One region of the Pseudoalteromonas sp. BDTF-M6 genome, then DNA from elsewhere that is predicted to be linked to it. Evidence: predicted binding sites of a transcription regulator. Region 1 holds the regulator's gene; each other region holds the start of a gene.
The links. The regulator LexA, encoded in region 1, represses DNA repair genes until DNA is damaged. The targets are predictions, from matches to a motif close to TACTGTATNNNNATACAGTA.

Region 1 (8,142 bases):
AGCCACACCACATCTACAAAGTGCCAGTACCAGGCCGCCGCTTGAAAGGCAAAATGCTTTTCGCTGCTAAAGTGACCCTTTAATACGCGGATAAAGACCACGCTAAGCATGATGGCCCCCAGGGTCACATGCAGACCGTGGAAACCGGTGAGCAAGAAGAAGGTGTTACCGTAAATACCGGAGTCCAGTTTCAGACCTAAATCCTGATAGGCGTGCACATATTCATAGGCTTGCAGGCCCAGGAAGCAGACACCCAGGACTATGGTCAACAGCAGGAACAAGGTCAGTGGCTTACGCTGGTCTTTTTCTATGGCGGTGTGGGCAAACTGCAAGGTCACCGAGGACACCAAGAGGATAATGGTGTTGATCAGGGGCAGCCCCTGCCAGCCCATGGCCTGAGTGGTGGTGCCACCCGGGGTGCTTTCCAGCGGCCAGACGGCGGTAAACTCGGGCCACAATACTTCACCCGTCATCACATTGTTGCCATCGCCACCAAGCCAGGGCACCGCCAACATGCGGGCGTAAAACAGTGCGCCGAAGAAGGCGGCGAAGAACATCACCTCGGAGAAGATAAACCAGCTCATGCCCTGCCTAAAGGAGCGATCCATCTGCACCGAATAGAGACCGCCATGGGATTCGCTGATCACATTACGAAACCAATTCACCAGCATATAGAGCAACACGGCAAGACCCAAAAATAACAGGTACTGACCATGGCTGCTTTCCTGCTCCATTTGCATCACGGTTAAGCCCGCGCCGGCGGCGATAAAAAACAACGCCACCGCGCCGACTATCGGCCAGGGACTCTGCGCCGGCACATAGTACTTTTCATACTGTTCACTCATATTCATGCCTCATTTGGGTTATCGCGCCGACGCCACTAACGACTCGGGATGCTTGGCGCTGATATCAAAAAGCGTATATGACAGCGTTAGCTCCTCGTATTCGGGGGGTAACGCCGGATCGACATAAAATCTTAATTGATATTCTTGTTGTTCGTTGGCCTGCAGGGTTTGCTGGTCAAAGCAAAAGCAGGCCAGTTTATGTAGGTATTTTGCCGCCAATCCAGGAGAGACAGACGGAATGGCCTGCATCACCCGGGCTTGATCGCTGATATTGGCCGCCGTAAAGGTCACCAGGCTCATCTCTCCGGGCTTAACCACCACAGACTGCTGCTCGGCGCTGACCTTAAAGGGGGCGCCGCTCTGGGCATGAGTGGTAAAGCTCACGGTGACCTCGCGACTGTTATCCACCCTTTGGCTTTGTTGCGCCTGCTCCATGGAAGGCTTGCCGTTGAGGCCGGTGACATCGCAGAACACGTCATACAAGGGCACCAGCGCAAAGGCGAAGGCAAACATGGCCAGGGTAGTTAACAGCAGTTTTCGTAACAACGGCATATGGTTCATTTATTTCACCTCGGGCGGCGTCTCAAAGGTGTGATATGGCGCCGGTGAGGCCACTTGCCACTCTAAGCCCTCGGCTCCGTCCCACACCTTGGCCGGGGCTTTCTCGCCGGCCTTGATGCACTTAAACACCACGGCCACAAACAGCAGCTGCGATAAGCCAAAGGCAAAGCCACCGATACTGATAATGGCGTTAAAGTCGGCAAACTGCAGCGCATAGTCGGGGATACGACGGGGCATGCCCGCCAGGCCGACAAAGTGCATGGGGAAGAAGAGTACGTTGACGCTGATGAGCGACATCCAGAAGTGCCACTTCGCCAGCGTGGTGCTGTACATATGCCCGGTCCATTTCGGCAGCCAGTAATAGGCCGCGGCCATAATGGAGAATACCGCCCCGGTGACCAGCACATAGTGGAAGTGCGCCACCACGAAGTAGGTATCATGGTATTGGAAGTCCACCGGCGTAATCGCCAGCATCAACCCGGAGAAGCCGCCCAGGGTAAAGAGCACGATAAAGGCAATGGCAAACATCATGGGCGCTTCAAAACTGATGGAGCCGCGCCACATGGTCGCCACCCAGTTGAACACCTTCACCCCGGTGGGCACGGATATCAGCATGGTGGAGTACATAAAGAAGAGCTCGCCGGCCAGCGGCATGCCGGTGGTAAACATATGGTGCGCCCAGACCACGAAGGACAACAAGGCGATGGACGCGGTGGCATACACCATGGAGGAGTAGCCAAAGAGTTTTTTGCGCGAGAAGGTGGGCACTATGGTGGAGATAATGCCGAATGCCGGCAAGATCATGATGTATACCTCGGGGTGACCGAAGAACCAGAAAATATGCTGGAACATCACGGGATCGCCACCGCCGGCGGCGTTAAAGAAGTCGGTGCCGAAGTATTTATCCGTCAGTACCATGGTCACCGCCCCGGCCAGTACCGGCATCACCGCAATCAGCAGGAAGGCGGTGATCAGCCAGGTCCACACAAACAGCGGCAACTTCATCCACTTCATGCCCGGCGCCCGCAGGTTGACGATGGTCACTATCACGTTAATCGCGCCCATGATGGAGCTGGCCCCCATGATATGGATGGCAAACACGAACAGCGCGGTGTTGTCGTTACTGTAGGTGGTCGACAGCGGCGCGTAAAAGGTCCAACCGAAGGCCGGACCGCCCCCATCCATAAACAGCGACATCAGCAAGATGGCAAAGGCGAAGGGCAGGATCCAGAAGCTCCAGTTGTTCATGCGCGGCAAGGCCATGTCCGGCGCCCCGATCATCATGGGGATCATCCAGTTGGCCAGGCCGGTAAAGGCCGGCATCACCGCACCGAAAACCATGATCAAGCCATGCACCGTGGTCATCTGATTAAAGAAATGCGGGTCAACCAATTGTAATCCCGGCTGGAATAGCTCGGCGCGAATGACCATGGCCATGGCGCCGCCGGTTAAAAACATCAGCAAGGAAAACAGCAGATACAGCGTGCCTATGTCTTTATGGTTAGTAGTAAAGAGCCAGCGTTTAATGCCGGTCGCAGGCCCGTGATGTTCATGTGTTGCAGCGGCTGTACTCATTGTTCTCCCCCATCAATAAAGGCCTGAATCTCACTTGGTTGCACCGTATCGCCGGTGTCATTACCAAAGGCATTACGCTGATAGGTAACAACGGCCGCGAGCTCTTTAATGGTGAGCTGGCTCACGAAGGCCTGCATGGCCGTGCCCGGTTTACCGTGCACCACAATATCGATGTGGTCTTTGATTTCGCCGGTCGCGATTGGGCTGCCCTTGATTGCCGGGAATACTCCGGGAACGCCGAGACCCGTTGGTTGGTGACAGGCTACGCAGCGGGTCATATAGATCTTCTCGCCGGTGCTCATGAGCTCGTCATGAGACAGGGTTTGGTCGAGTAAGGCGGCATCGGCATCGGCCTGGTCCAACATCGCTTGTTTTTGCGCCGCCAGCCAGGTATCAAACTCCTCAGGGGATTTCGCTTCAACCACAACGGGCATAAAGCCGTGGTCCTGACCACACAGCTCGGCACATTGACCGCGATAGATACCCGCTTCGTTAACCTTGGTCCAGGCCTCGTTGATAAAGCCCGGGTTGGCATCTTTTTTCACCGCGAAGTCTGGCACCCACCAGGAATGAATGACATCGTCCGAGGTCATCAGGAAACGCACCTTTTTACCGGTAGGGATCACCAGAGGCTTATCCACTTCCAACAGGTAATTTTCGCCCTTAGCTTCTGCGTTTTTAATTTGCTCCTGGGGCGTGGCCAGCAGCGAATAAAAGCCCAGATCATGACCCATGTATTCATAGTGCCATTTCCACTGCGAGCCGGTGATCTTGATGGTGACATCCGCCTTGGAGGTGTCCTCCATGGCGATCAGGGTTTTGGTCGCGGGCACCGCCATGCCGATAAGAATTAAAAATGGGATCGCGGTCCAAAGAATTTCGACCTTGGTGCTTTCATGGAAGGTGGCGGCGGTAGCGCCCTTGGATTTTCGGTGCCTGAGCAAGGCCCAAAACATGACCGAGAATACGATCACCCCAATCACACAACAGATGATAAATATCGTCATATGCAACTGGTAAACATTCTCGCTGATATCCGTCACCCCAGGGCGCAAGTTGTACTTGCTGTTGGCAAAGGCCATTTGGGGAACAAACAGACACAGCAACATGAGGGAGCAAAGCTGCTTCATGTACCATCTCCTTAACTACGCGCAACGCAAAAAAGGGAAGAGGCAATTACTGCTAGCCATTCTTCGTTATTATTATGCTTGGACTGGCCGATTCAATTTACTGCAATAAAAGTGCGCAAAAAGCAACCAGCAAAGCCTGTAATATAACCAATTAGTCAAGAATTGAGCGAATAGCAAGAAATGAAGCGTTTTAGTTTTGCTTTTTTAAATAAATATTTGGGGGATATTCAAACTGTTAGCGCGTAAGGAAAGAAAGGAGAAAAGCGCCGTAAAACCCCCAATAAACGGCCTATCGGGGGCTAAATGCGGGGTAAAACCTACATCCAGTCGGCGTTTCGAATTACGCCAACTGCTAAACCCTCAATATTAAAGGATTCATGTTCTAAATCGACTTCGATGGGGGCAAACTCGTCGTTCTCCGCATGCAGTAACACCTTACGACCAGCCTTTTCCAAACGTTTGACCGTGACGTCTTCCCCGACACGGGCCACCACCACCTGACCGTTTTCCGCCACCTGGGCGCGGTGTACCGCCAGCAAGTCGCCATCGAGAATGCCTATGTCCTTCATACTCATGCCGTTAACGCGCAGCAGGTAATCCGCCGCCGGTTTAAACAGCAAGGGGTCGATTTGGCAATGGCTCTCAATATGTTCCTGCGCCAAAATGGGCTCACCGGCGGCTACGCGACCTATCAGCGGCAGGCCTAATTGCTCCGGCTCTTCTTCCTCAACCAGCTGAATACCACGGCTGGCGCCGGGTTTCATCTTGATCACCCCTTTCTTGGCCAGCGCCTTCAGGTGCTCTTCAGCGGCATTGGCACTGCGAAAGCCCAGCGTTTGTGCAATTTCGGCGCGCGTCGGCGGCATGCCGGTATCTTTAATAAAGACTTTGATCAGCTCTAAAATTTGCGATTGGCGTTTAGTTAAAGGGCGCATACAACTGGTTTTCCATACAGTACATTTAACTGTGAGTATATACAGTTGTCAGAAAATCGCAAATAAATTCAAGGAATTTGCCAACCCCTGTGGCGTTTAATTTATTTCCAAAAAAATCCGTTAACAATAAACTTTTTAAATGCTCAAAGAGTGAAGGGGTATCTAGCGATCTGGGTCTACTCCAGCTCTAACTAAAGGATGGCTGAGAAATTGATATTTATTCAAATAGTTCAGTAGCTTGTTACCGTTCTTTTATCAATATTGGCGGTAAAACGTTTGAAGCCTACTGCTTTACTATGCTTAGTGCACACTAGTTGGAACTAAGCTATCGAAAACCGCGGTGCTAGGTGTAGTGATAGTCAGCTAGGAGTGAGGATCGGACGTTCATCCTTCTACCAAAATCACAGTGTATACATCCATAATCGTTGCGTTTCTCCCATAGTCAGGAAAACGACCCAATGGGTCGTTTTTGTCGTGTCCACGTTTAGAGCAATGTAGAATAACTTCAATGCTGTTAAGTACTTCCTAAATTTGCTATCAATGGTCATAGGACAAAAATGAGACCGATTTGGACAGGAAAACGACCCAATCGCTCGATATTAAATTGTTTGAATTTTTAGGAAACTATGAAGAATATCGAAATTAGAGATATCTTGAGGTTCGCTGACTCTTTGAAGAGTGAAGACTCCGAGCATACATATCACCGTTCTTATCGCCATTTCGTAAAGTATTTCTGTGACAAGGATACTCTTACAGAGCAAGACTTGGTTATTGGTGCAAATTTCACTTATGGATGGATGCCAACAATCATGAACTTCAAGTCGAATAACTTTGAAGAGTCGCTGAATATACTAAACAAGGCAAAGTTGCCTGAACGAATTTCAAGTGATGAAATCCTTGCTTTAAAGTCATTGGTAAACAACTCTCTTGTTGGCGTTTCAAAACTTCTACATTTCGTAAACCCAAATGTTTATGCGATTTGGGACAGCAGGGTGTGCCATTTCCTTCTTGGTAAGTCTCACAAGTACATTATTGAAAAAGTAGATTTGTACTGGGAATACTTAGACTTGTGTGGACGAGTAGCATCAGAACCAAAATTTAAGGAAATACACACTGCTTTCGAAGCTTCGGTCAATTACCAAGTTGCAGAGTTTAGAGTCGTTGAGCAACTGATGTTTGTTAATAGCAGTACAACGATAGCAAAATTCTAACAAACTGTTTAAGAGTGATTCGCAACGCGTGGCATTTTCACTATGCGTTGATTTAAGTGATTAAGGTGGTGTGCGTAGACTTCGGCATTGCGTTGCTCACACCTTAACAGGGCGTTAGTAGCAATCTGTAATAGTTGAACAAGGAAAATATTAAAATGATGAAAGCAATTTCTAATATTGTCACCGTTTGGGGATTTATATCTATTCTTATCGTAATTTTTAACTGGGCGGGATTACTTCCAAAATATGATATTCAGCTGGTGGAAAAAAAGGCTATTACGCCAGAGGTTCTAGTCCACCCAGGTGAAAACATCCGACTAAATGCTTTATTTTTAAATTCTGTATCAAACCAGAAGATTGAAGCCATAACTTGGAGCTTACAAGATTCTAAAGGAAATAAATATCAAGGTATTCCAAATTTAAGTTCAGTAGACATTCAATTATTACCAGATTTTTCTGGAATGATGAAAATCAGCGTTGAGGCCAAAATTTTTGGAGAAAGTAATCCTCGGACCGGAGAAGGAAGCTTTCAAATAGTACAAACTAATTCATACCAAATGAAAAAACTGACCCATGGTGAGTTTTCTTTACCGGATAATCTTACTGAAGAACACCTAAAGTTAATGCAAGTTTACGCTGGTTCATCTCAGTGGGTTGACGCAGCAATGGCTGACTCGAGGGGAAGTATTGCAAACCTGAAATCTCAAGTTGATGAATTGACGACTTGGGGCGGAAAAGCGTATATCCGTTATATTCCTAAAGAGTCAAATAGTGAACAGTTTGAATATGCTGTCGCTACTCAGATAGATGCTGATGAAAATAACCAATAACATTAAAAGCTTAGGCAACTAACAAGCCTTTAAAGCAAGAAAAATAAAGCTTGGCTTTGTCACTGCGTTCCTAATTTTAGTCAAGCGTTTATTTGCCTTTTAGTGGGGCGTTATGGCACAGGAGCAAAATTTGGAACTACAAACGTCTAAAAGTACAAATATTGTATTGAAATCTACGTTCAACCTTTTGAAAAAAGCTCATAATTTGTATGCAGAACACAGGGTTAAACAGTTCCTTGATGCTATTGATTCTGAAGTTGAATACCTATCACTCGACAAGCAAATAGAACTCAATGAGTTTTTGAATAGTAAAGTAGCTCAAAAAGTTCTAGCTGACTATGCATCTGCAATTACATCTACGTCAAGTGAGATCGGGTTAAGAGCGTTAGCTTTAACCTTCATAAATGATCGCCAGTTTAACTTTAGTGAAAATGAAAAAGTCAGATTTATTTCTTGTATCAATGGTATAGATGACCTAAAGGTGAACTTATTTATTAAGTTAGCTTCATTGAAGCAACTGGAGTTTAAAACAGTATATCCAGTTTACGTTGTTAATAACCTGAACTTTGATGCCTTAAGCTTAGGCGTAGATGTGGATGAATTGTTTGCTTACACAGAAGACTTTATTAAAAGGGGACTATTGCTCCGAGATCCTCGTTCAACAGATGGCGGTAATTTTTACTCTCCAAAAGACGGCGACTGGTCAATCTGCTTTGGCATAAGTCCCACATTGCAGAGATTTGCGTCAGTATTGATAAAAGCAAAGTTGTTAGCTGTGAAGTAGTGCCATAACAAAGCATTTAAGAGTGATTCCCAACGCTTGGCATTTTCAGTTCAAGGTTGGGTTTCGTGTTTACGGTGGTATGGTTGAGGTTAGGTGGTAGCGTTGCTCACACTGGTAAGGCCATTTAAAATCCCCAACTTAGCTTGTGACTATGGCATACGTAAGGAATCCGCCTCCGGTAAGAAGCAAGCAAATGATCAAGAGGTTGTATAAAAACAAAAGCGGTTTAGTGAAGGCTGATAGTCCCTTTGCCATAATAAGCATCCTTGTC
Region 2 (8,142 bases), on a different contig from region 1:
TCGTCGATCTGATCTTCTATGGTCAACATCAATGCATCGGCCAGCTGATGATACTGGGTGTCGGTCATGGTGGTTTCACTCATTAGGCTTGCGCTCCTGTCCTGGCGGTAACGTTGTGAAGGGGAAATAATTCAACAGCAACGACTACATTTTCGGTATTTTCTGTTACTCTGCGATTATAAAACGAGTCATATTAATTATCTATCGAATCACTATGTATAACAGTCACCGATTGCTTCGAGTTGTGGTTGCCACCAGCTTAACGCTACTAAGCGCATGTGGTCAAAGTGGACCCTTATACCTGCCGCAAGAACAACAAGAAAACCAGCAGCCAGCCTCGGCACAAGAGCAAGATGATGAGGCACAAGCGCACGCCACGGACCCGCAACCGCAGCAATAAACCTAGAGTTGGCTGCGTTTTGCAGGCATAGTGATGGCATAGAGGGATGATGTAAGAGCGTTATGTTAGTTAACTTCTCCAAGATGCATGGGTTAGGAAATGATTTTATGGTCGTCGATAACGTGACCCAGAACATTTTTCTTTCCCGCGACCAAATCAAGCGACTGGCCGACCGTAACTTTGGCGTTGGCTTCGACCAATTGTTAATGGTCGAGGCACCCTATTCACCGGATTTAGACTTCCATTACCGTATTTTTAATGCCGACGGCAGCGAAGTGGAACAATGCGGTAACGGCGCTCGCTGCTTTGCCCGTTTTGTACGCATGAAAGGCCTCACCAATAAGCACAAGATTGCTGTTTCCACCAAGGGTGGCAACATGATCTTATATATTGAAAAAGACGGTCAGGTCACTGTGAACATGGGACAGCCCATGCTTGAACCCAAAGAAATTCCGCTAAAAGCCAGTAAACGCGAACTCACCTATATTTTACGCCAGCAGGAGCAAACCCTGTTTGTTGGCGCCGCCTCCATGGGTAATCCCCATTGCGTGATCGAGGTTGACGACATCGACACCGCCGACGTGCATACCCTGGGCCCCTTGGTTGAAGAGCATGAACGCTTCCCGAAAAAGGTCAATGTTGGCTTTATGCAGGTGATCGATCCGAACCATATTAAGCTCAGGGTCTGGGAGCGTGGTGCCGGCGAAACGCTGGCCTGTGGCAGTGGAGCCTGCGCCGCAGCCGTGGTTGGACAACTACAAAATAAGCTAGGCAACAATGTCAAAGTAGATCTGCCTGGCGGTAGCTTGCAGATCCGCTGGCAGGGCGAAGGTCACCCGGTCAAGATGACTGGCCCCGCCGAGCATGTTTTTGATGGACAAATAGCCTTATGAGTGAATTAAGCAAAGAGCAAATCGCCGACTATCTTAAAGACAACCCAGACTTTCTGCTGCAACACCCCGAGGTGTTCGCCGCGATGAACCTGGGTGCAACGCATGAAAGCGTCGCCTCTTTGCAATTACGCCAGCAACAAGTGCTGCGCGAACAAAATCGTGCGCTGCAACAACAGTTACAACAATTGGTCGCTCAGGCGAAACAAAATGAAAAAGTGTTTCAAGTATTCAGCGCCTGTCATCGCCAGCTGATGCGGGATGCCGAGTTTGTCGAACTGGCGGCGGGACTGGAAGCCCTGATCTGCGAACAATTGCAGATCAGTGAGTGTAAACTGATTAAGTTCACCGACGAGCTACAACCCTTGCTGGATAAACGCCTGGAGCAAAACAATCACTACCTTGGCCGCCTGTCAGAGCAGGAACAAGCGCTGATCTTTGCCGGCCAGAGCAAAAGCGCCGCCTTATACCTGATTGGTGAATTACCATCACCGTTAGCCATTTTGGCCTTTGCCAGTGAAGATGAACTGCACTTTGAACCGGCCCAGGACAGTCTGTTTATCTTTGAATTTGTCAAAGCCCTGCAAGAGCGCTTAACAGCCCTATCATGAGCGAGTCGCAGGCTCTCACCTTTGCCGTGATGACCGACAGCTGGCGCTTACCCGTGAGCGACTATCACCATTATCTGCGCTATGAAAAACAATACTCCAGTCACACCTTGGAGCAATACCAGCGGCAACTCCTAGAGGTGGCTCGATACTTTTATGATGACCGGGATGGCTGGTTGACCATTAGCGGTGACGATATTCGCCGTTATGCCATGTCATTGCGTGCCAAGGGCTTGGGGGCTCGCACCGTCAACCTTAAGCTCAGTTGCCTGCGCGCCTTTTTTCGCTTTTTACGGGCCTATAATCCACACCTTGATAACCCGGCGCAATTTGTAAAGGGCCCCAAGTTTGATAAGCCGCTGCCCCGCAATCTGGATATTGAACAGATGCATCAACTGCTTGAGATCGACGATGACGATCCGCTCGCCATCCGCGACAAGGCCATGATGGAATTAATGTACTCCAGTGGACTGCGGATCAGTGAGTTGGTTAATACTAACTGCAATGATATCGATTTGCGCAGTGCTGAAATTCGTGTCCTAGGTAAGGGTAATAAAGAACGCTTGGTACCGGTGGGTTCGCAGGCCATTACCGCAATTAATGCCTGGCTCAAGGTGCGCGGCGCCTTTGTCGGTGCCGACCCCGAGGCACTGTTTTTATCGAAACGGAAAACCCGTATTTCAGTGCGTCATGTACGGGAGCGCATGCGTGAATGGGGAGTCAAACAAGGCCTGAGTGCTCAGGTTCATCCTCATAAATTGCGCCACTCCTTTGCCTCTCATGTCCTGCAATCAAGCGGCGATCTGCGGGCGGTGCAGGAACTACTGGGCCACAGCAGTTTGTCGGCAACCCAGGTTTATACCCATTTAGACTTTCAACACCTGGCCAAGGTGTATGATAATACCCACCCCAGAGCTAAAAAACAGAAGTAACAGCCCGAATGATGCGATTTAATCGAGCCATGGCTCCCGCCAAGGTACTGAGCTTTGACCTGGACGACACCCTGTATGATAACCACCCTATCATCAAGGCAGCGTTGCAGGCACAGCAGGATTATTTGCTTACCCTACCGGGATGGCTGGAGCAAGGCGATGATTTTTGGCTAGACTGCCGTCGCATCGTGATTGCCCGTGATCCAGCGCTGGCTCATGATGTTACGCAAATTCGTAAGCAAGCGCTCACTTACGCCATGGATAAGATTGGGGTAGAACAATACCATGCTGACAATGCCTACGAGATTTTTGCCGAAGCACGCAGCAAGATCACCGTAAGCGATGAGATATTAGCCCTGCTGGAATCGCTTAAACGTAAATATCGACTGATCGCCATTACCAACGGCAATGTCGATGTCTCCAAGTTCAACCTCAGAGATCAATTCGAGTTAGTCTTGATGGCCGGGCCCGATGGCAAGTCCAAGCCTCATCGGGATTTATTCGATCATGCCGCCGAGCGTCTTGGGGTTGCGAACCAGGAAATCATCCATATCGGCGATAGCCTGGACACAGATGTGCAAGGTGCGAACAATGCCGGATGTCGCAGCATTTGGCTCAATAATCAAGGCATTCAATATGCCTATAAGGGTCTGCCTTGCTGTGAGATTGACGACATCATGGCATTGACGGAGCTAGGTTAAATACGAACTAAAGTGCTTTAACCATATAGCTACGACGCCCATCAAGAGGGTAATCAGCTAGCGCGAAGACCTCCTCGTAACCATGGCGGCGATAAAAGTCGGGAGCCTGGAACTCCAGGGTATCGAGTACGGCCTTTGTCGCACCCAATTCCTTGGCTGCCCGCTCCAGTTTATAAAAAAGTTCGTTGGCGTAGCCTTGCCCCCTGTGCTCAGGGTTGACCCATAACCAATCGATGAGTAGCCAATGGCCAAAGCATCGTCCAGCAATGCCCGCAACCACTTCTCCCTTATCATTGCTGACTCTAAAACCGAGGTTTTGTCTTTGTACGGGCCAATGTGACTTGTTAAAAGCAACCACCTGTTCTTTAAGCCAATCACTTAATTGCTCACTGCTGTCACTGACAATTTCGTACCGTCTCATTATCTAACTCCCGAAGTACCCATGGCGCCTATGTTAACTAATATGAGAACAAGCAGTTAGCGGTAAATTGCCGATAATTCGCTTGCTAAGGCATACCTGTTTATAAAAACAGTATTCTATTTAGCCAAAGCAGAACTCTTGTTATACTTGCCAAACTAACAATAGGTGGATGTGGCGATGGATGTATCTGAATTACTTGATGGCTTGAACGATAAACAACGAGAGGCGGTAGCAGCACCCTTGCAAAATATGCTGGTTCTTGCCGGTGCGGGCTCAGGTAAAACCCGGGTATTGGTCCATCGTATCGCCTGGTTGATGCAGGTAGAAAACGCCTCACCCTATAGTGTCTTTGCGGTGACCTTTACCAACAAGGCGGCCAAAGAAATGCGTGCCCGAGTCGAACAAACCATTCAAGGCTCCGCCGGTGGCATGTGGATTGGTACCTTCCACGGTTTGGCCCATCGTATTTTGCGTGCTCACCACCGTGAAGCAAAATTGCCTGAGTCTTTCCAAATTCTCGACAGTGATGATCAGCAACGTATGATACGCCGCTTGCTTAAGGCCATGAATATCGACGAAAAGAAATGGCCGGCAAAGCATATCGCCTGGTATATCAGCGCCAAAAAAGATGAGGGCCTGCGCCCTGGCGACATTCAAGCCTATGACGTCAACGAACAGCTATTACAGAGGGTATACGGCGCCTACCAAGAGGCCTGTGACCGCGCCGGTTTAGTCGACTTTGCCGAGATCCTGCTACGCTGCTACGAAGTGCTGCAGCAACAACCTGCGCTGCTGCGTCACTATCAGCAGCGCTTTGCCCATATTCTGGTGGACGAGTTCCAGGATACCAACACAATTCAGTATCGCTGGCTGGCTCTGATCGCCGGTGATACCAACTCCATGATGATAGTCGGCGACGACGACCAAAGTATCTATGGCTGGCGTGGGGCGCGTATTGAAAACATTAAACGCTTTTTGGACGACTTTGATGCCGAAACCATTCGCCTGGAACAAAACTATCGCTCCACGGCAACGATTCTAAAAGCGGCAAACTCGCTGATTGAAAACAACTCCGAGCGTATGGGTAAAAGCCTGTGGACCGATGGTAACCAAGGTGAGTCTATTTCCATCTATGCTGCCTTTAACGAGCTGGATGAGGCCCGTTTTATTGTCGGCAAAATTAAAACCTGGCTCGAGGCCGGCAATGCCCTCAGTGACAGCGCCATCTTGTATCGTAATAACGCCCAATCCCGTGTACTGGAAGAGGCTTTACTGCAAGAGGGCATGAAATACCGTATTTATGGCGGCATGCGTTTCTTCGAGCGTCAGGAGATCAAAGATGCCCTTAGCTATTTACGCCTGGTAAGTAATCGCCAAGACGACGCCGCCTTTGAGCGTGTAATCAACACGCCCACCCGCGGCATCGGGGATAAAACCCTCAGCCATATTCGTGACTGTGCCCGCGCCGAGTCACTGCCGCTTTGGTATGCCGCCAAGGCAATCATAGAGCAAAAGCATTTATCCGGCCGCGCCGCCACCGCGGTAACCCGGTTCTTGGAGTTAGTCGATGGCATCGAAGCCCATATTGGCGATCTGACTTTGGCCGAGCAAACCAAGTACGCCATTGAAAATACCGGCCTTATGGCCATGTATCAGGCGGAAAAAGGTGAAAAAGGCCGGGCTCGCGTAGAGAACTTAGAAGAATTAATCAACGCCTGCGAGCAATACGAATTACCGGTAGATGAAGAGTTTTCATCGCCACTGCAAGGCTTCCTAGCCTACACCTCGCTAGAGTCCGGTGAAGGTCAGGCCGAAGAGCATGAAGATGCAGTGCAGATGATGACATTGCACTCGGCAAAAGGCCTGGAGTTCCCGCTTGTCTTTATGGCCGGTGTTGAAGAAGGCATGTTCCCATCGCAACAAAGCCAGGAAGAAAGCGGTCGCTTAGAGGAAGAGCGTCGCCTTTGCTATGTAGGTATGACCCGTGCCATGGATAAGTTGTATATCACTCATGCGGAAAGCCGTCGCCTCTATGGTCAGGAAAAGTATCACAGCCCATCACGCTTTTTGCGAGAGCTACCCGATGACTGCGTCGAAGAAATTCGCGTTAGAACCAAGGTCACCGCGCCGCAACAGTCGGGCCGTTTTAGCCCATCGCTAACACAAGCGGCGTTTGCCGATAGCGGCTTTAATCTCGGCCAACGCGTGCTACATGCCAAGTTTGGCGAGGGCACGGTATTGAATTATGAAGGTGCCGGGGCCCAGTCGCGGGTGCAGGTAAACTTTGATGACGTTGGCAGTAAATGGTTGGTCACCGCCTATGCTCGCTTGCAAGCACTCTGAAGTCACAAACTTACTCAGCCAATTAAAGCGCCAGCGATGGCGCCAAGCGCTGTTATTGCGTGGCGAACGGCAATGGTGTTACGAGCAATTAATAGCGCTCCAGAAACTGACAGCCGCTCCATGGTATGTGCTCAGCAATAATGAAAAGTTGAGACAGGCCCAGTGGCCGCATCATCTGCACCAGATCCTGGGGCAAGAGCATGCCCACGCCGCCTACGACTGTTACAGCGGCTTTTACGCCGATAAACTCGCAGCGCTGGCGGGCACGGTGCAAGCCGGGGGCTTGTTGGTGCTTATGCTGCCGGAAGATACCAGCACATTTATCGACCCGGGCATGGATAAGCTGATTTCTTACGGTTACTCCACACCAACACAAAGCCATTTTTGGGCCTGGTTAGAACAGCAACTAGTAGAAACCGACTTTGTTAGCATCAAGCAATCTGCGGGGAGCTCGAATTGCATCACCTTGGTTGCCGATACCCCTGAGGGTAACGCTCAACCGGATACCAGCGAACAGCTAGCTGTCGTAGAGCAAATCATTAAAACCGCCAAGGGTAGAGCACATCGCCCCCTATTAATTAGCGCCGACCGGGGTCGTGGCAAGTCTGCCGCACTAGGTATAGCCGCCGGCCAGCTGAGCGATAAACGCATCATCTTATGTGCCGTTCAGCGTCGCGCGGTAAGTACCGTGTTTAAACACCTGAGCGATACGGCATCCCTTGCCGAGGCCAAGGACACAGATCTGAGTCTTGGTAATGTGGAATATATGCCTCCGGATCGCGTACTGCACGAGCAACCCAGTTGTGATCTACTCTTGGTCGATGAAGCGGCCACCCTGCCGATACATATTCTTAAACAGCTTTTGGCTATCTATCCACGCGTGGTCTTTGCCAGTACCCTAGCCGGTTACGAAGGCAGTGGCCGGGGTTACACATTGCGCTTTAAAGCCTATTTGCAAAGGCACTACTCTAACTTTCGCGAGCGCGTTTTAAACGAACCGTTTCGCTTCGCCTCGGGGGATCCCTTGGAACAGGGAATCAACAAATTACTGGTGCTTGATGCCGCCAGCAAGGAACTCCAGCCCTGCGAACAAGCATTAACTCATATTGCTATCGATACGGCTAAACTGCGCGAGCAGCCGGAATTGCTAAAGCAGGTGTTTGCTTTACTGGTGCTGGCCCATTATCAGACTTCGGCCAATGACTTTCGCCAATTACTGGATGCGCCGGGACAGCGTATTTACCTGAGCCGAAAAGGCGAGCAACTGGTCGCCGTGGCCGTTATTACCTTGGAAGGTCGCTTCGATGAGCAAATGGCGGCCCAGGTTGTAAGTGGTGAACGTCGTCCGCAAGGGCATCTTCTTGCTCAAAGCCTGGCGCAGCTAAGCGGTGAATCACAATTGGCGCAGGTATCCTGCGCGCGCATAGTGCGTATTGCCGTGCACCCGCAGCTCCACCATCAGGGAATAGGGAGTGATTTGATGGACTTTATCGGTGACGATCTCACACAACATAAGGTTGCCATACTTGGCACCAGCTTTGGCGCTCACGCCAGCTTGCTTGAGTTTTGGCGGCGTCTAGGGCTTAGCATCATTAAGCTGGGCATTAAGCGGGATCATGTCAGCGGCGAATACAGCGCCCTAATGACGAAAGGACTCACTGAACAAGGCACCCAACTATTGTCACCGGTTATCAAGGCCTGGAGAGAAGATCTGCCGCACCTAATAGCGCATTACTTTGCCGACTTGGAGAGTAGACTCTTACTGCAATTATTAGGCGAATGCCCCGTGATGGAACCTCTTCATACCGATCATCACACCCTATGGCGCTATAGCCAGGGACATATTC
Region 3 (8,142 bases), on a different contig from region 1:
TTGGCCACTGCGTGCATTTAGCTCACGCGCTTACAATTAAAACAGGAATATTATGCGCTCTATATATTGCGGACACTTGAACAAAAGCCATGTCGACCAAGAGGTTACTCTTTGTGGTTGGATCAACAAACGCCGTGATTTAGGTGGTTTGATCTTCGTCGACGTGCGTGACCGCGAAGGCCTAGTGCAGGTGGTGTTCGACCCTGAAGTCGAAGGCTTGATGGACATTGCCAATAAACTTCGTCAAGAATTCTGTGTCCAGATCAAAGGTGTGGTGCGTGCGCGCCCAGAAAGCCAAGTAAATAAAGATATGGCCACCGGTGAAGTTGAAATTCTTGGCACTGGTCTTGAGATCATCAACCGTGCCGAAGCCTTACCACTGGACTTTAACCAGCAGAACTCGGAAGAGCGCCGCCTTAAATACCGTTATCTTGACCTGCGTCGCCTGGAGATGAGCGATCGTATTAAACTGCGTGCCAAGGCATCAAGCTTTGTGCGCCGTTTCTTGGATAGCAACGACTTCCTTGATATCGAAACGCCGGTATTGACTAAAGCGACACCAGAGGGTGCTCGGGACTACTTGGTACCTAGCCGTGTACACCATGGTAGCTTCTACGCCTTGCCACAGTCTCCGCAGCTATTTAAACAGTTACTGATGATGTCAGGTTTCGATCGCTATTATCAAATCGTGAAATGTTTCCGTGACGAAGACCTACGTGCCGACCGTCAGCCTGAATTCACCCAGATCGATATCGAAACCTCGTTTATGACGTCGGATCAGGTTCGTGCCATCACCGAAAAACTGATTCGTGATATGTGGCAAGAGCTACTAAACGTTGACCTTGGCGAATTCCCTGTGATGGGTCACGAAGAAGCCATGCGTCGCTTCGGCTCGGATAAGCCGGACCTACGTAACCCAATGGAACTTATCGACGTTGCCGACCTGGTAAAAGACGTTGAGTTTAAAGTATTCTCGGGCCCGGCCAACGACGAAAAAGGCCGTGTAGCGGTACTGACCGTACCAGGTGGTGCGTCGCTTTCACGTAAGCAAATCGATGAATACACCAAGTTTATCGGCATCTATGGCGCCAAGGGCCTGGCTTGGATGAAGGTTAACGACCGTGACGCCGGTGTTGAAGGGGTCCAATCGCCCATCGCTAAGTTCTTAAACGAAGACGTGATCACCGCCTTGCTTGAGCGCACCAATGCACAAACCGGCGACATCATTCTATTTGGTGCCGATAGTCGCAACGTGGTTAACGAAGCCATGGGCGCATTGCGCTTGAAAGTTGGTTTAGATCTGGAGCTAACGGACTTAAGCAAGTGGGCACCGCTTTGGGTTGTTGACTTCCCTATGTTTGAAGAAGACGACGAGGGCAACCTGCACGCGGTACACCACCCATTCACGGCACCAAAAGGCGTAAGCCCAGAGGAGCTGGAAGCCAACCCGGCAGGCACGCTATCCGATGCCTACGACATGGTATTAAATGGCTACGAAGTCGGTGGTGGCTCTGTGCGTATTCACAGCAACGCCATGCAACAAGCGGCTTTCCGTATCCTGGGTATCGAAGAGCAAGAGCAGCAAGAGAAGTTTGGCTTCCTACTGGATGCCTTGAAGTACGGTACGCCTCCGCACGCGGGTCTGGCGTTCGGTCTTGACCGTTTGGTCATGCTGCTATGTGGTACCGACAACATTCGTGACGTGATTGCCTTCCCGAAAACCACTCAGGCGTCGTGCTTGATGACGGATGCGCCAAGCTATGCCAACCCAGAAGCGTTAAAAGAACTGGCTATTGCGATTGCACCAAAAGCAAACGCGGAGCAGGGTGAATAACCCTTTCCAGATAGACAAACGCGTTCAATCTTAAAAAGCGGCTGAGGCCGCTTTTTTCTTGCGCCTCGCCTTTACACTGGTCATCCATACAGTTACCATTGTTCGGTGCAAGAATAAAAATAAGGTTTCTGGGTGAGTATTATTTTGGGGATTGACCCGGGCTCGCGATTCACCGGCTACGGCGTGGTGCGCCAACAAGGACAGCGATTTGTCTATCTGGGCAGCGGCTGCATTAAGCTTGGCGATAACGCGTTTCCAACGCGCTTAAAAATGATCTACCAGGGCGTCACCCAGTTGATCGCTCAGTTTAATCCCGACGCCTTTGCCATTGAGCAGGTATTTATGGCTCACAACCCGGACTCGGCACTCAAGCTGGGTCAGGCCCGTGGTGCCGCCATCGTCGCCGCCACCATGGCTGAATTAGGCGTGCACGAGTACTCAGCCCGCCAGGTCAAACAAGCGGTAGTGGGTAAGGGCTCTGCAGAAAAAGCACAAGTTCAACACATGGTTAAGCATATTTTGAAGCTGCCAGCGACGCCTCAGGCGGATGCCGCCGATGCCCTGGCCATTGCCATGTGTCACGGCCACTCACAACAAAACCTGATTAAATTAGCCGGCCAAGCGCACAAAACCGTGCGCGGTCGTTTGAGGTAAAGATGATAGGAAGAATTCGCGGACAATTAGTCGAAAAGCAGCCCCCAGAAGTGCTGGTGGATGTGGCCGGTGTGGGCTATGAAATCAGTTTACCCATGAGCTGTTTTTATGCCTTGCCGGAGTGCGGCGAAGACGTCACTCTGTTTACCCATTTTGTCGTGCGTGAAGATGCACAACTGCTATTTGGCTTTAATACCAAAAGCGAGCGGGCGCTGTTTCGTGAGCTGTTAAAAGCCAATGGTGTGGGCCCCAAACTCGGTTTAGGCATTCTCTCGGGCATGTCGGCGGAGCAGTTTATTCATTGTGTCCATCATGGTGATGCCAGCACCCTGGTGAAATTGCCCGGGGTAGGCAAGAAAACCGCCGAGCGTTTAGTATTAGAAATGAAAGACAGGCTCAAAGACTGGGGGCCGGATCTATTCACCCCTTACACGGATGCGGCACCTGTCAGTGGCGCCAGTAACGGCACGCTGGTTACGGCCAACGCCACAGACGACGCTATTGCCGCTCTGGAAGCCTTGGGTTATAAGAATAGTCAGGCAACAAAAGCGGTGAAAGCCATTGCTCAGGAAGCGATGACCTCAGAGCAAATGATCAAGCAAGCGCTTAAGGCGATGCTGTAACAGAGATAAGTGAATGATAGAAGCGGATAGACTAATAGAGCCCCAGCAGCAGGGCAATGAAGACGTGGTCGATAGGGCCATTCGACCTAAGCTGCTGGCGGACTATCATGGTCAGCCTCATGTAAAGCAGCAAATGGATATCTTTATCGAGGCGGCGCGTTCTCGCAGTGAGGCCCTGGATCACCTGCTTATTTTCGGTCCGCCGGGTTTGGGTAAAACCACCTTGGCCAATATTGTCGCCAATGAGCTTGAAGTGAGCATTAAAACCACCTCAGGTCCCGTGCTGGAAAAAGCCGGCGACCTGGCGGCTCTGTTGACCAATTTAGAAGCCCACGATGTGCTCTTTATTGATGAAATCCACCGCATGAGTCCCCATGTGGAGGAAATTCTCTATCCGGCGATGGAGGATTACCAGCTCGATATCATGATAGGTGAGGGCCCGGCGGCGCGCTCAATCAAGCTGGATTTACCGCCTTTTACCCTGATCGGCGCCACCACTCGTGCCGGCTCTTTAACCTCACCGCTGCGCGACCGTTTCGGTATTGTCCAGCGCCTGGAATTTTACAATGTGGATGACCTGGCCGCCATCGTTAAGCGCTCAGCGACACACCTGGGTTTAAGCATTGACGAGCAGGGCGCCTATGAGGTGGCTAAGCGCTCACGTGGCACGCCGCGTATTGCTAACCGCTTGTTGCGCCGCGTTCGTGACTTTGCCGAGGTCAAGGGCGATGGCAGCGTATGCGCCGATATTGCCGCACAGGCCTTGGATATGGTGGATGTCGATAAAAGCGGTTTTGATTACATGGATCGTAAGTATTTACTGGCGATCATCGAGAAGTTTATGGGTGGGCCGGTTGGTTTGGATAACCTCGCCGCCGCCATAGGCGAAGAAAAAGAAACCATTGAGGATGTGATTGAGCCTTATTTGATCCAACAAGGTTTTATTCAGCGTACTCCAAGAGGGCGAATTGTCTCCGATCATGCCTATGCTCACTTTGGTTTGCATAAGGCCACCTAAATCAGGGTGTGAATAATCGCACCTTATTAGCCAAGCCCTAATCAGCCGAGCCCTACGCTCGGCTTTTTTATGCCCGTTGCTGGGGCAGTTAGATAGCTGCTTGTTTTACAAGTGCTATTTGTTTTAGCACTGGGGTGCTAATTGGTTGTCATACGGCTTTTGATTCACAGCGGATTAAGGCTGAACCGATTAGGGTCTGTGCCTGAGCTTGATTCAGGCAAAAAAAAGCCCGCTATAGAGCGGGCTAAACAACAAGTTGAAGGAAGTAAATCCGAGGAACACATCAGCTGCTCATTAGTAGGATGAAACAGCCGATGGTGTGAGGTGGGGAATCAGAAACCACCTCATGAACTGTGCAATAGAGCCATAGTTGGTTGCGCTAGCTCAGTACAGGGAGAATAATAAAGCGGTAGCAGGTTTTCTTCAAACTAGAAAAATTATTTTTTTCGGATAAAAAAAACTAATACCGAATAAAATCTTCAAGATGATATTTTGCACAACACATACTAACTTATGCGTCTTATCCTATGAAATATAAGGTTATTATTATTTTTGTGCTTTTTTTGTTCTATTAGAATTACTATTTTTTAACTTGTTGTATATAAGCAAAATGACAGCTTATGCGATTAATTTGCATAAAATCTAGTTTTTTGGAACTTTTTCGCATTTTAATGGGCCCAACTAAGTATCGGTGGACCTGCTTGTTAACTACCGCTAGCGGCTATTTATCGGCGCTTTGTGGCAATTCATGGCAAGGTCATTGTCAGCGCAATTACGACTGGGTACACTAGAGTTCATTGTGTGTCGTACGCTGTATCGAGCGCGGATACAGTTAATAGCAATATACTGCGCCTCAGGAGAAAAGACGTGGATTCAGGATTAAACTTTATTGATCTAATTTTAAAAGCCAGCTTTTTAGTTCAGCTGGTGATGCTTACCCTAGTCGCCCTTTCGGTGATTTCATGGGCCATTATCATTCAGCGCCGTAAAATCCTCAGCAGCGCCCTAACGAATGCGAAAAAGTTTGAATCCCGTTTTTGGTCTGGTGTTGACCTCTCTAAGCTGTATAACGAAATTTCTGCTCGCGGTACGCAAAGTGAAGGCATCGAAGCCATTTTCACCTCGGGCTTTAAAGAATTTGCCCGCGCTAAGAAAAACAACCTGTCCGCTGCCGCGCTGGGGATTGATGGTCCACATCGTGCCATGCGTGTTGCCCTTTCTCGCGAGATTGAAAAATTAGAAAACAGCCTGTCTTTCCTCGCCACTATCGGTTCTATCAGCCCATATATCGGTCTATTCGGTACCGTGTGGGGGATCATGAATGCCTTTATTGCGCTCGGTGAGGTAAAACAAGCGACCTTGCAAATGGTTGCCCCGGGTATCGCCGAGGCCTTGATTGCAACGGCCATGGGTCTGTTTGCCGCTATTCCTGCGGTAATCGCCTACAACCGTTTTGCCACCAAAATGGAAAAGATCGAGTCTTACTACGGCAACTTTATGGAAGAGTTTGCCAATATCCTACACCGTCAGACTCTGACACAAGAGGTGAAAAGCCATGTATCAGCGTAAGAAGCGTCGTCCGGTCTCGGAGATCAACGTCGTTCCTTACATCGACGTGATGTTGGTGTTGTTAATTATCTTTATGGCCACCGCTCCGTTGATCACCCATGGCGTCAAGGTCGAGCTGCCGAAAATGGAGCAGTCGGAATTGGTGGACACCAAGAGTGAGCCGCCGATCATTGCCTCTATCGATGCCGACGGTAAATACTATGTCAGCGTTGGCACCGATCCCGAAGCACCGATGGAAGCCATAGATGTGGCTGCGGTCATTAAGTTGAAGCTGGATCAAAATCCAAAAACGCCGGTGATGATCAAGGGCTCGGGTCAGGTCAGTTATCAAGAAGTACTGCGACTGATGGATTTTCTTAAACGCGCAGGCGTTCCCGAGGTGGGTTTGATGACGGAGTCATTCGAGGAATAATATGCAGCAGTTTAAAATCCCACTTCTGATCTCTGCTGGCTTGCATGTGCTTATGATCGCCATACTCGTGGGTGTCACTTACTTTCGCCCGTCAACACCTGAGGTGATGACGGTGACGCTCAACGCCCCGAGCAATGAAGATACGCCGCAAAAAGCCGTGGATGCGGTGGCGGTGGATCAAAAGCAGGTGCAAAAACGCATCGATGAACTGCGTAAGCAAGAAGAAGAGAAAAAACGCGCCGAGCAGCAACGTATTCGCGAATTGGAAAAGCGTGCCGAGCAGGCAAAGCGCAAGCGTCAGGAAGAAGCCAATCGCATCAAGAAGCTAGAGCAAGAGCGTAAAGCCAAGGAACAAGAGCGTAAAAAAGCGGAAGCCGAAGCCAAACGTGCTCGCGAGATTGAGCGCAAAGAGCGTGATAAGGCGAAGAAAGCGCAGCTAGAAAAGGAAAAGGCTGAAAAAGCCGCCAAGGCTGCCGCAGAAAAGCGCCGTAAGGAAGAAGAAGCGGCGCGTAAAGCCGAAGAAGAGCGCAAACGCAAAGAAGCAGAAGCCAAGCGTAAGGCCGAAGAGGCCCGTCAAAAAGCCCTCGCCGAACAGCTAATGCAAGAGCAGCTGGCCGCCGAGCAAGCGGTGCGTGCCAAGGCGCGACGTCAGCAGGTGCTTTCCGAGGTGGATAAATACCGTGCCTTGATCGGCCAGCGTATTCAGCAGAACCTGCTGTTGGACGAAAGTTTCCGCGGTAAAGAATGTCGCCTTAATATTAAGTTGGCCTTTAATGGCCTGGTGACCAGCGTTAATTCGCTCGGTGGCGATAGACAAGTTTGTGAGGCCGCAGTGCGTGCCGTGCGCCGTGCCGATACGCTACCGGTATCAAAAGACCGCGACGTGTTTGAAGAATTGAAAAATATTAACTTAACGGTTAAACCAGAGTTTTAGGGGAAAGTTATGGTTAGATTATGCCGCTTAGTGGCAGTGTCTTTACTGGCAAGCATGAGCATGTGGGCTCAGGCAGCGCTGGAGATTGTGATCACCGAAGGGGTCGACAGTGCGCGACCTATCGCCGTGGTGCCTTTTGCCTATAAAGGCACGGGTGAGATGCCCATGCCCATCAGCGAAGTGGTTGCTGCGGACTTACGCCGCAGTGGTAAATTTAAGCCTGTTGCCAATATCGATATGCCGCAGCGCCCGAACTCGGATGCTGATGTCGACTATGGCGCCTGGGCCCAGCGCGGTGTTGAGGCTATTGTGGTGGGCACAGTGGAGCAGCAATCGGGGGGCCGTTACCTGGTTAGCTTCGAGCTAATCGACGTGTTGCGCGGTCAGATCACCGGCGGGCAAACTCGGGTGCTTAATAATGGTCAGTTGGTGAACAGCGAAGACCATGTGCTTGATGCGCGCGAAACCGTGATCTCTGCGTCTAGCTTCCGTCGTTATGGCCACCGTATCAGTGATGTGGTGTATGAAGCCTTGACTGGCGAGCGCGGCGCCTTTTTAACTAAAATTGCTTACATCATAGTGCGCGAGCAGGACGCTAAGCCTTATCAGCTAGTGGTTGCCGATTACGACGGCTTTAACGAGCAGGTGTTATTGCGTTCTAAAGAGCCACTGATGTCACCTTCTTGGTCACCGGATGGCAATAAGCTGGCCTATGTCACCTTTGAAAACCGTCAGAGCCAAATCTTTATTCAGGACATTTATACCGGTCAGCGTCAGTTGATCACCAGCCACCCAGGGATCAATGGTGCACCGCAGTTTTCACCCGATGGCACTAAGCTGGCTATGGTGCTGTCAAAAGACCGTACCGGTGCCACAGAATTGTATTTATACGACTTAATTACTAAGCAGGAACGCCGCTTAACACGCCACCGTAGCATAGACACGGAGCCAACTTGGCACCCTAACGGTAAAGAGCTGATGTTTACCTCTGAAAGAGGTGGTAATGCCCAGATTTATAAGTTAAATTTAGACTCGGGTCGAGTACAGCGTATGACTTTCGACGGCGATATGAACCTTAATGGCTCGGTGACCCCAGAT
Region 4 (8,142 bases), on a different contig from region 1:
TCGGAAAAAAACGACTCCAGTTCTTGTTTTATCGGGCCTTGTTCATCGCTCAAGGTATCCAGGCTGCCCACCGAGAATTTGGCAAAGGGATGCTTGGGGTTGACCGTTTCCTTGTGTGCCTGGTAGATACGACGGCCATCGTCCTTAATTTTTAGCTTAAATTCGGCGTCGATGGCGTTACGTTCTTTGTCTATTTCTGCGTCATTGAACAGGGGGGCAATAAAGAGCTGGCTAAAACGCTCCAGGGCCGGCTGAAAATATTGCTTGGTGATATCGAAGTAATAGCAGCTGTGTTCGGTGCCGGTCCAGGCATTGCTGCTGCCGCCGTGGCGGCTAATAAAGTCATGAAACTCACCGGCTTCGGGGAATTTTTCGGTGCCGAGGAAAAGCAGATGTTCGACAAAGTGGGCAAGGCCCTGGCGGTGCCAGGGATCATCAAAGTGCCCGGCATTAACGGTAAGCGCGGCGGCCGCTTTTTGACTATCGCTGTCGGCGACTAACAAAACCCTAAGACCATTGGGCAGTGTTAGCGCTTGGTAGAGTCTGTTATCATTGCGGCTGATATTCAATTATTGCTCCTGAAACTAAAAAAAGTTACAAGATGTTCAGGGCCAGCGGTTACGGCGAAGTGCCTACCTGAATATCGGGTGGTAAAGCTAAACTATAGCGAATATCGCGCCTTAATGGCTAGCTTTTGCGGCAAAACTTTTTCTCTAATTAGTTGATTTAACAGAAATGAAAACAGTTTTAATCATGCGTCATGGCGATGCGCAGCCATTGCAGGCAGAAGATAATTTGCGTGAGTTGACCGCCAAGGGCCTGGAGCAGGCGGATCATGTTGGTCAATGGCTGGCACAACGCTTTAATCCTCAAGGCTTATTGGTGAGCCCCTATGTGCGGGCGCAACAAACCGCGATGCAGGTAAAGGAGCATTGTCGCAACTTTATTTACAGCGAAGACAGCGAGGAAGTGATCCCGTCCGCCGATGCTAAACGCGCCGTTGATTACCTCAGCGCTCTGATTGCGGTGCACGATGACATAGACTGCTGGCTGGTGGTCGCCCATATGCCCATTGTCAGTTATATGGTCGCCGAGCTATGTCCGGATAAAATGCCCATCTTCCCAACCTGTGGCGTGGCCCATATTGACTACGACCCGCAGACCTTACGAGGCCATTGGCGGGCCTTGTATAGCCCGCAATAATATGGGCGTCTTGAGGCTTAGCCGCCGGCTATCTTGACCTTAAAGCCTTGTGCTTCCAGCAAACCTTTAAGTTTGTCGCGGTCATCACCCTGGATTTCGATAACGCCATCCTTAACGGCGCCGCCTTGACCCATTTTTGATTTTAATAGCTTCGCCAGTTTCTTTAGATCATGTTCCTGCGGGTCAATACCAACAACCAGCATCACCCCTTTGCCTTTGCGGCCCTTGGTTTGTCGCTCGATACGCAGGGCGCCGTCTTTAAACAGCTTAACGTCGGCTTGCTCTTGCTCAACAGGCGCTTTAATGCGTCCCGTCTCAGTTGAATACACTAGGTTATTGTCGCTCATCACTACCTCCGACCTAATCAGGCCGCTAGTTTATCATAATTGCGCTCTGCTTATTGCCAAATTAGTGCTAGGTCCTATATTTTAAACAAGCAAATAATCAGTAGCTTAGGAGCGAGCATGAGTTTGAATCAGCATTACGACAAGGAAAAGAATACGTTGGTAATAGTGATTAAGGATAAGTTTGATTTTAACTTAGTACAGGACTTTCGTAACGCTTACATTGGCATCGACCCCGGCGCGCGCTCTGTGGAGGTGGATTTACGTGCCACCAGTTACATGGACAGCTCGGCGCTGGGCATGTTGTTAAACATGCAAAAAGCCTTGAAGGGACAAGTTGAACGCTTTGCTATTTGTAATGCCAATGCGCAATTGAAGAAGATCTTCCAGATTTCTCGTTTTGACAAGAAGTTTGCCATTGACTGAGGTTGGCCGCCTCGGCGGCTCACCCGGGGCAGCCGAACATCCCCCGGTGGTCTTGGTGGTGGATGATCAGGCCCTTAACCGGCAAGTGCTGCGCGCCTTATTGGAGCGCGAGCAGTATTGTGTGCTGGAAGCCGCTAACGGCGCCGAGGCGGTGGCCTTGGTAACCAGTATGGCGGTGGATGTGGTGCTGCTTGATATTATGATGCCCATCCTGGACGGGTATCAGGCGGCGCCGCAAATAAAGCAACAGGCTGGGGGCGCTTACTTACCCATCATTTTTATTACCGCATTAGAGGGGCAGCAGGCCCTGGCTCGCTGTCTTGATGTTGGCGGTGATGACTTTATGCCCAAGCCATTTGATGCTCATATTCTCAGAGCCAAACTGCGGGCGCACCTGCGTATTCGCCAGTTGCTGGCGCAGTCCATGGAGCAGACGCGGGCGCTTAGTTACTATCAGCGCCAAACGGAGCGCGAATACGAGCTGGTGGAGCATATCTTTACCAATGCCCTACAGCGAAATATGCAGGTGCCCAAGGGGGTCGACTGGCATTTGTCACCAGCGGCGATGTTCAACGGTGATGTTTTCCTCAGTGCCTTGAGTCCCAACGGAGGCCAGTACTTTCTGCTGGGCGATTTTACCGGTCATGGCTTGGTAGCGGCGGTGGGCGCTCTGCCGGTGGCACGCATTTTCTACACCATGGTGGAGAAAAACTTTGCCGTGGCCGACATTGCCCGGGAAATAAACCAGGCCCTTGAGCAATTATTGCCGGCGCATATGTTTTGTGCGGCGACACTGTGTGAGCTGAACCCAAGTGCGCAAAGCGCCACCCTCTGGATGGGCGGCTTGCCCGATGCTTTTTTGCTCGATGAACAGGGGCGGGTATTACAGCGCCTGCAGTCTCGGCATATGGCGCTTGGCATACTTGAAGATGATGAATTCGAGCGGGACTTGTTGCACCTCACCTTGGCAGATAATGTCCGCCTGGTGTTTTACACCGATGGCATTATTGAGGCAACGAATGGTGAGGAGCAGCAATTTGGCGAGCAAGGCTTGCTCAGCGCCGTGGCTGCCAAGGTCAAGGCTAGCTCAGCCGATGTCCTTAGAGCGGTGCATTGGTTTAGTGGCGGCGACAAGCAAGCGGATGATTACAGCCTAGTACTCATTGACCCGCAGCCACAGCCGCAGTTGGAACCTGTTCCTGAGCGCCTAAGCCAGTTACCTCTAAGCCTGAGTCTGGAGCTGGACGCGCAGCAATTAAAAAGCACGGATCCCGTCTCCGAATTGATTGATCTCGTGGCCAGTATACCGGGGTTCCGAGCCCATAAATCGGCGCTCTTTATCTTATTGTCCGAAGCCTATAACAATGCTCTCGAGCATGGTTTACTGGCCTTAGACTCTGAACTCAAAGTCAGCGACGTCGGCTTTTTCGAATATTATGCGCTGCGTGAGTGCATATTGGCCGAACTTAAAAGCGGGCATATTCGCTTCGATATCGCCTACCAGCCACAACAGCGTCAGCTAACATTGACGGTCACCGACTCCGGCCCAGGCTTTGAGCCAGCCCGCTATCGACCGCCAAAGCCATATCAAGGCTACGGCTGCGGCATTGCCTTGTTGCATGAGCTCGCAACCACGGTGCGCTATAACGAAAAGGGGAATCAGGTGCTCATTACCTACAGGCTGTAGATGGGTACTTTGCGACCTTATTTTGTTATTGCCTGCGCTTTTGCCTCTGTGTTAGCATCCATTTAAAAGTTTAGATGTTTGGATGGCTAAATGATTTCCTATAACGAACAGGCGCACCTAGATGCGGATGCGGCACTCACCGAGAAGTATCAAGCGTTACTAACGGAGTATCTGGCAACGGCAAGTGCTCAGGTGCAATGGCAATATCTAATTCCAGAGTTGGGCGAGGGCGGTGCGTGCAGCCTGTTTGGCCATTTACAGGAAGAGCCCTTTAGCTTGCGTGAGCACCTAGATGGCGGTGCCGAGGAACGCCTCGCCACCTTGCAGGCGATCGTTGATTTTGTTGTAGAGCAAAGTGGTGTCGATTGGTTTGGTATCTATCAAGCTCGCGATATTGACGGCCAGTGGCAATTGCTCAAACTGGCGTACTATGGCGCGCCCAGTCGACCCCTGTTTCCGATTACTCCAGAGTTCGCCGCCACTAGTAATAATGTACAGGTCGCAAGCTCTGGAAAGGCGAGAATTATCAATAATGTGGAAGACTATGTTGCCAGCGGTGGCGAATACTATACATGTGACCCGAAAGTGAAGGCTGAAAGCTGCTTGCCGCTTTATTCGCAGGAAGGTAAAGTAGTGGGTATCGTCGATGCGGAAGCATTCAGCACAGATTTTTTTACCCCCGAACGCATAGCTCTGCTAGTCGCCGCAAGCAAAGAAATTGTCGCGCATTTGCCAGCTTAATGTGGCCGGGTACTGCTAACCCCTGAGATAATTAAAAAGAGAGTCCCATGTTCTCACAGTTAAAACCATTACCGACGGATCCCATTCTTGGGTTGATGGCTGCGTTCAAGGCTGACACCAATGCCAATAAAATTGATTTAGGTGTCGGTGTTTATAAAGATGAGCAGGGCAACACCCCTGTGTTAAAAGCCGTAAAAAAAGCTGAAGAGTTTCGCTTAGCCAATGAGGCCACCAAGTCTTATATCGGGTTGGCCGGTAACTTGGATTATTGTCAGAAAATGGAACAATTGCTGTTAGGCGATGCGCACCCAGCGTTGCTAGCGGACCGTGTGCGCACGGCACAAACCCCAGGTGGTACAGGTTCATTGCGCGTTGCTGCCGAGTTTATCAAGCGTTGTAACGATGACGCTACGGTTTGGGTGACTACACCGACCTGGGCTAACCATATCAGCTTGTTTGAAGCGGCCGGTCTGACGGTAAAAGAATACCCTTACTACGACTATGAAAATAAGGGGTTATTGTTCGACGAAATGGTTAACGCCCTAAGTCAGATCCCGGCAGGCGATGTGGTATTGCTGCACGCTTGTTGTCATAACCCAAGCGGTATGGACTTAAATGCCGAGCAATGGCAAACCGTGACCGACATCGCTAAAGCACAAGGCTTTACCGTGCTTATCGATATCGCCTATCAAGGTTTTGGTACTAGCCTGGACGAAGATGCTGCCGGCCTGCGTTTACTTGCTTCACAGGTTGAAGAGTTGATCATTTGTTCCTCATGCTCGAAGAACTTCGGTCTATACCGTGACCGTATCGGTGCCTGCTCAATCATCTCAAAAGATGCCAGCGGTGCCGATGTATCTAACTCGGTATTACTGAGCGTGGTACGTAGCATCTACTCTATGCCTCCGGCGCACGGTGCGGATATCGTCAGCACTATTCTTGCTAGCTCTGAGCTAACCACCATGTGGCACGATGAACTGGATGAAATGCGCTCACGCATTAACGAGTTCCGTTCACTATTAAAAGAGAAACTGAATGCCAAATGTCATGGCATGGACTTCTCATTTATTGAGCGTCAGCACGGTATGTTCTCTTTCTTAGGCATTAATAAAGAGCAGATCGAGCGCCTGCAAAAAGAGTATTCGATTTACATCGTTGGTTCGAGCCGCGTTAACGTAGCCGGTATCAGCCACGCAAATATCGATTACTTCGCCGATGCGGTAGCCGAAGTAACGAAATAACTTTCGCTTAAAATTAAGCAATAAAAAAAGCCAGCAAATGCTGGCTTTTTTTATTGGCTGTCGGTTAGGCTTCTTTTGCCTTCAGCTCGGTCACCTTATCAGTGCTGCTTTGCGCCTTGGGCTTTTTTTCGGCTTTATTATCACTTGGCTTAGCGCCTTTTAGCACCTGCATAAAGTCTTCTTTTTGTTTGGCTATTTGCAGCGCCAGGCTTTCTACTTGTTGTTCGCTTAAGGGCACATCGGCGTTTGCCAGCAGGCCTTCAAGGTTTTCGGCAATATCGAGCATTTTGTCATAAGCATCGGCTTCTTTTTTACTGGTAAAGGTCATGCGCTCGACTCCATCTCTTTCAACTACGTACTTAACGACAACAGCCATGGGATCTCCTAACTATACTGTTTTTTTATACAGTTAGATTAGGGGCGCGAGCAGCGAAGGTCAAGGTGTTTTTATTCTTTTTCCGTAACTTGCGATAAACACAGTGCTCAGGAGCTTGGGTCGATGCGTGTGCGCCAGAGCCACTAGGTTGACAAGCCTGGTTCCTTCTTCTTTATTTAATAGCGGTAGTACCAAAGGAATAGTCATCACTTTAAGGAGAGAAGTATGAAACTACTTAACACCTCTGCAAGCGCCATTATTGGCGTTCTTGCCACCACACTCTTTCTTGCCACCACAGCCCCGGTTATTGCAGCGCCATCCGAGCCAAGTAAAAGCGAAGCCTCAAGCCATGCCAAGGTCAGCTTGAACCAGGCCTCGGCCGAGCAATTGCAGGCCTTGCCCGGTATAGGTCCGGCCAAAGCCAAGGCAATTATCGACTATCGCGATAAAAACGGCGGCTTTAAGAGTATTGAGCAACTGGATGATGTGCCAGGGATAGGTGAGCGGCTAATGGCCGAGCTCAAGGATAAGGTGTCGTTGTAATTGGAAATAATCTAAAGGCAGCGTTAGCTGCCTTTATTATGCTCTGTAATCGCCTGGTCCAGATGACGACAGGCAAAGTAGTGGCGCACCGGCAGCACCAAAATGGGGTAGGCAAGACCGGCAAGCAATAACCAGGGCAGCATGCTCCACCCCTCAAAGCGCACCAACAATAAAAACAGCGGCGTGATCAGCAACAGCTTGATGATATTGAGGGTGATACGTTCTTGGGCATTCAATAATTCCAAGGCCTCAGCCACCAGTTGCAAGCGCTGGCGGTGGCTGAATGATTGCAGTTTAGGAATTTGACTGGCTAAAAAATAAATCATGACTTGCTAGGCTTAAAGAACAAGCTAGCACAGGTTACGATAACTGCGGCCGCTGCAAGGGCCGCAAAAATAACCTGCATCCAACCCGGCATCGACAGACCTAAAAATTGCCAATCAATGTTACCACAGTCGCCGGTCGCGGCGAAGAAGCCAGGGATCCATTCATGCAAGGGCACGGGGAAGTTAGGTTCGAATTCACAGACGAAGGCGAACGGGTCGGTGGTGGTTTGCATCATAATGTGCTCACGGGCCAATAGCAGACCCCAAATGCTGGCAACCAGCCAGGTAGCCAAGCCGCTCAGGCGCAGCCAAAGATTGGCAGGGTTGATGGCGCCAATAAGGCCAGCGAATAACACGCCTAACACGGCGGTACGTTGGTAGATACACATGATGCACGGAGCTAAATCCATGGCGTATTGGAAATACAGCGCCGTTGCCTCAAACAGGGTTGCGATTAACGCTAATAGTAACCAAGGCGCACGTTGGCGCGAAATCTTACTTAACCAGCTCATAGCTTACTCAACTAATTGTCTATGCGAGGATTATGCCCCTGCACCTGGGTCTATGCAAGCACCAGCCAAAAGCCGCGAAAAGCTGATACTTTATTATTGTCTTGTGCAATTGCCAGTTTTACTCGGTGTGCTTTACAGTGAATTGGCTTTTTTTACGACACAATCAATTAGTATAAATGTCTACTACAGGCAAATCTGAAACATTAACAATATTTTTGGGCCACCTATTAAAGTCTATAAAGTTGACGTTAAACCAATCCAATTCTGCCGCAAAGCTTGTTAACATAAACACTCTCAGGACAGCTTTAAGAACAAAGCGGATCGGAAATTTCATTTTTATTAAATGGCTTGTTAGAGTGGTACTTTAATTGGCACAATTTATAAACAGAGAAAAAGGATGTTAATCGATGCAACTCAGACGAATACTTATCCTATATTTTCTGCTTACCTCTTCTTCTTTGCTCTCCTGGGTTTTGTATGAGCAATTTAATGCTTTGCTAAAGATTCGGTCGAAATCATTCTAGAGCGTGGTTTTAAAAAGAAGTTAAATGTTAATACTTAATTAGATTATTACCGCATCTGTGACACGTTAGCTGTAAGTAAAAATAAAAAAATAAGGATATAAGATGATAAGAATCGGGTTGTTAATATGGCTGCTAACTCTTTCAACTGCATCAACAGTGGTTTTTGCGAATGTGTTCACGAACATGGTGAATCACCCCAGTAAAGAGGGGGTAGCGTAT

Region 2: the regulator LexA is predicted to act here: its motif matches at 4,047-4,066, upstream of uvrD (DNA helicase II).
Region 3: the regulator LexA is predicted to act here: its motif matches at 1,909-1,928, upstream of ruvC (crossover junction endodeoxyribonuclease RuvC).
Region 4: the regulator LexA is predicted to act here: its motif matches at 6,034-6,053, upstream of KD147_RS14090 (YebG family protein).

What each region holds. Positions count from the first base shown of each region.
Region 1 covers NZ_JAGXTQ010000002.1:265,828-273,969, reverse strand. The annotation lists gene KD147_RS05515 (cytochrome c oxidase subunit 3) at 1-845, opposite strand, end outside; gene KD147_RS05520 (DUF2909 family protein) at 1-70, shown strand, start outside; gene KD147_RS05510 (cytochrome c oxidase assembly protein) at 864-1,406, opposite strand; gene ctaD (cytochrome c oxidase subunit I) at 1,407-2,981, opposite strand; gene coxB (cytochrome c oxidase subunit II) at 2,978-4,111, opposite strand; gene lexA (transcriptional repressor LexA) at 4,429-5,046, opposite strand; gene KD147_RS05490 (hypothetical protein) at 5,673-6,257, shown strand; gene KD147_RS05485 (hypothetical protein) at 6,413-7,087, shown strand; gene KD147_RS05480 (hypothetical protein) at 7,200-7,871, shown strand.
Region 2 covers NZ_JAGXTQ010000011.1:935-9,076, reverse strand. The annotation lists gene cyaY (iron donor protein CyaY) at 1-68, opposite strand, end outside; gene lptM (LPS translocon maturation chaperone LptM) at 215-400, shown strand; gene dapF (diaminopimelate epimerase) at 463-1,293, shown strand; gene KD147_RS16565 (DUF484 family protein) at 1,290-1,901, shown strand; gene xerC (tyrosine recombinase XerC) at 1,898-2,830, shown strand; gene KD147_RS16555 (HAD-IA family hydrolase) at 2,839-3,531, shown strand; gene KD147_RS16550 (GNAT family N-acetyltransferase) at 3,539-3,952, opposite strand; gene uvrD (DNA helicase II) at 4,130-6,295, shown strand; gene KD147_RS16540 (tRNA(Met) cytidine acetyltransferase TmcA domain-containing protein) at 6,240-8,142, shown strand, end outside.
Region 3 covers NZ_JAGXTQ010000005.1:175,230-183,371, forward strand. The annotation lists gene aspS (aspartate--tRNA ligase) at 53-1,834, shown strand; gene ruvC (crossover junction endodeoxyribonuclease RuvC) at 1,967-2,488, shown strand; gene ruvA (Holliday junction branch migration protein RuvA) at 2,491-3,111, shown strand; gene ruvB (Holliday junction branch migration DNA helicase RuvB) at 3,125-4,129, shown strand; gene tolQ (protein TolQ) at 4,997-5,698, shown strand; gene tolR (protein TolR) at 5,685-6,110, shown strand; gene tolA (cell envelope integrity protein TolA) at 6,112-7,044, shown strand; gene tolB (Tol-Pal system beta propeller repeat protein TolB) at 7,054-8,142, shown strand, end outside.
Region 4 covers NZ_JAGXTQ010000006.1:96,451-104,592, forward strand. The annotation lists gene KD147_RS14055 (insulinase family protein) at 1-569, opposite strand, end outside; gene sixA (phosphohistidine phosphatase SixA) at 736-1,203, shown strand; gene KD147_RS14065 (SUI1 family translation initiation factor) at 1,221-1,550, opposite strand; gene KD147_RS14070 (STAS domain-containing protein) at 1,668-1,973, shown strand; gene KD147_RS14075 (ATP-binding SpoIIE family protein phosphatase) at 1,966-3,660, shown strand; gene KD147_RS14080 (GAF domain-containing protein) at 3,751-4,401, shown strand; gene KD147_RS14085 (amino acid aminotransferase) at 4,449-5,642, shown strand; gene KD147_RS14090 (YebG family protein) at 5,707-6,018, opposite strand; gene KD147_RS14095 (ComEA family DNA-binding protein) at 6,244-6,561, shown strand; gene KD147_RS14100 (DUF6170 family protein) at 6,585-6,887, opposite strand; gene dsbB (disulfide bond formation protein DsbB) at 6,884-7,399, opposite strand; gene KD147_RS14110 (hypothetical protein) at 8,026-8,142, shown strand, end outside.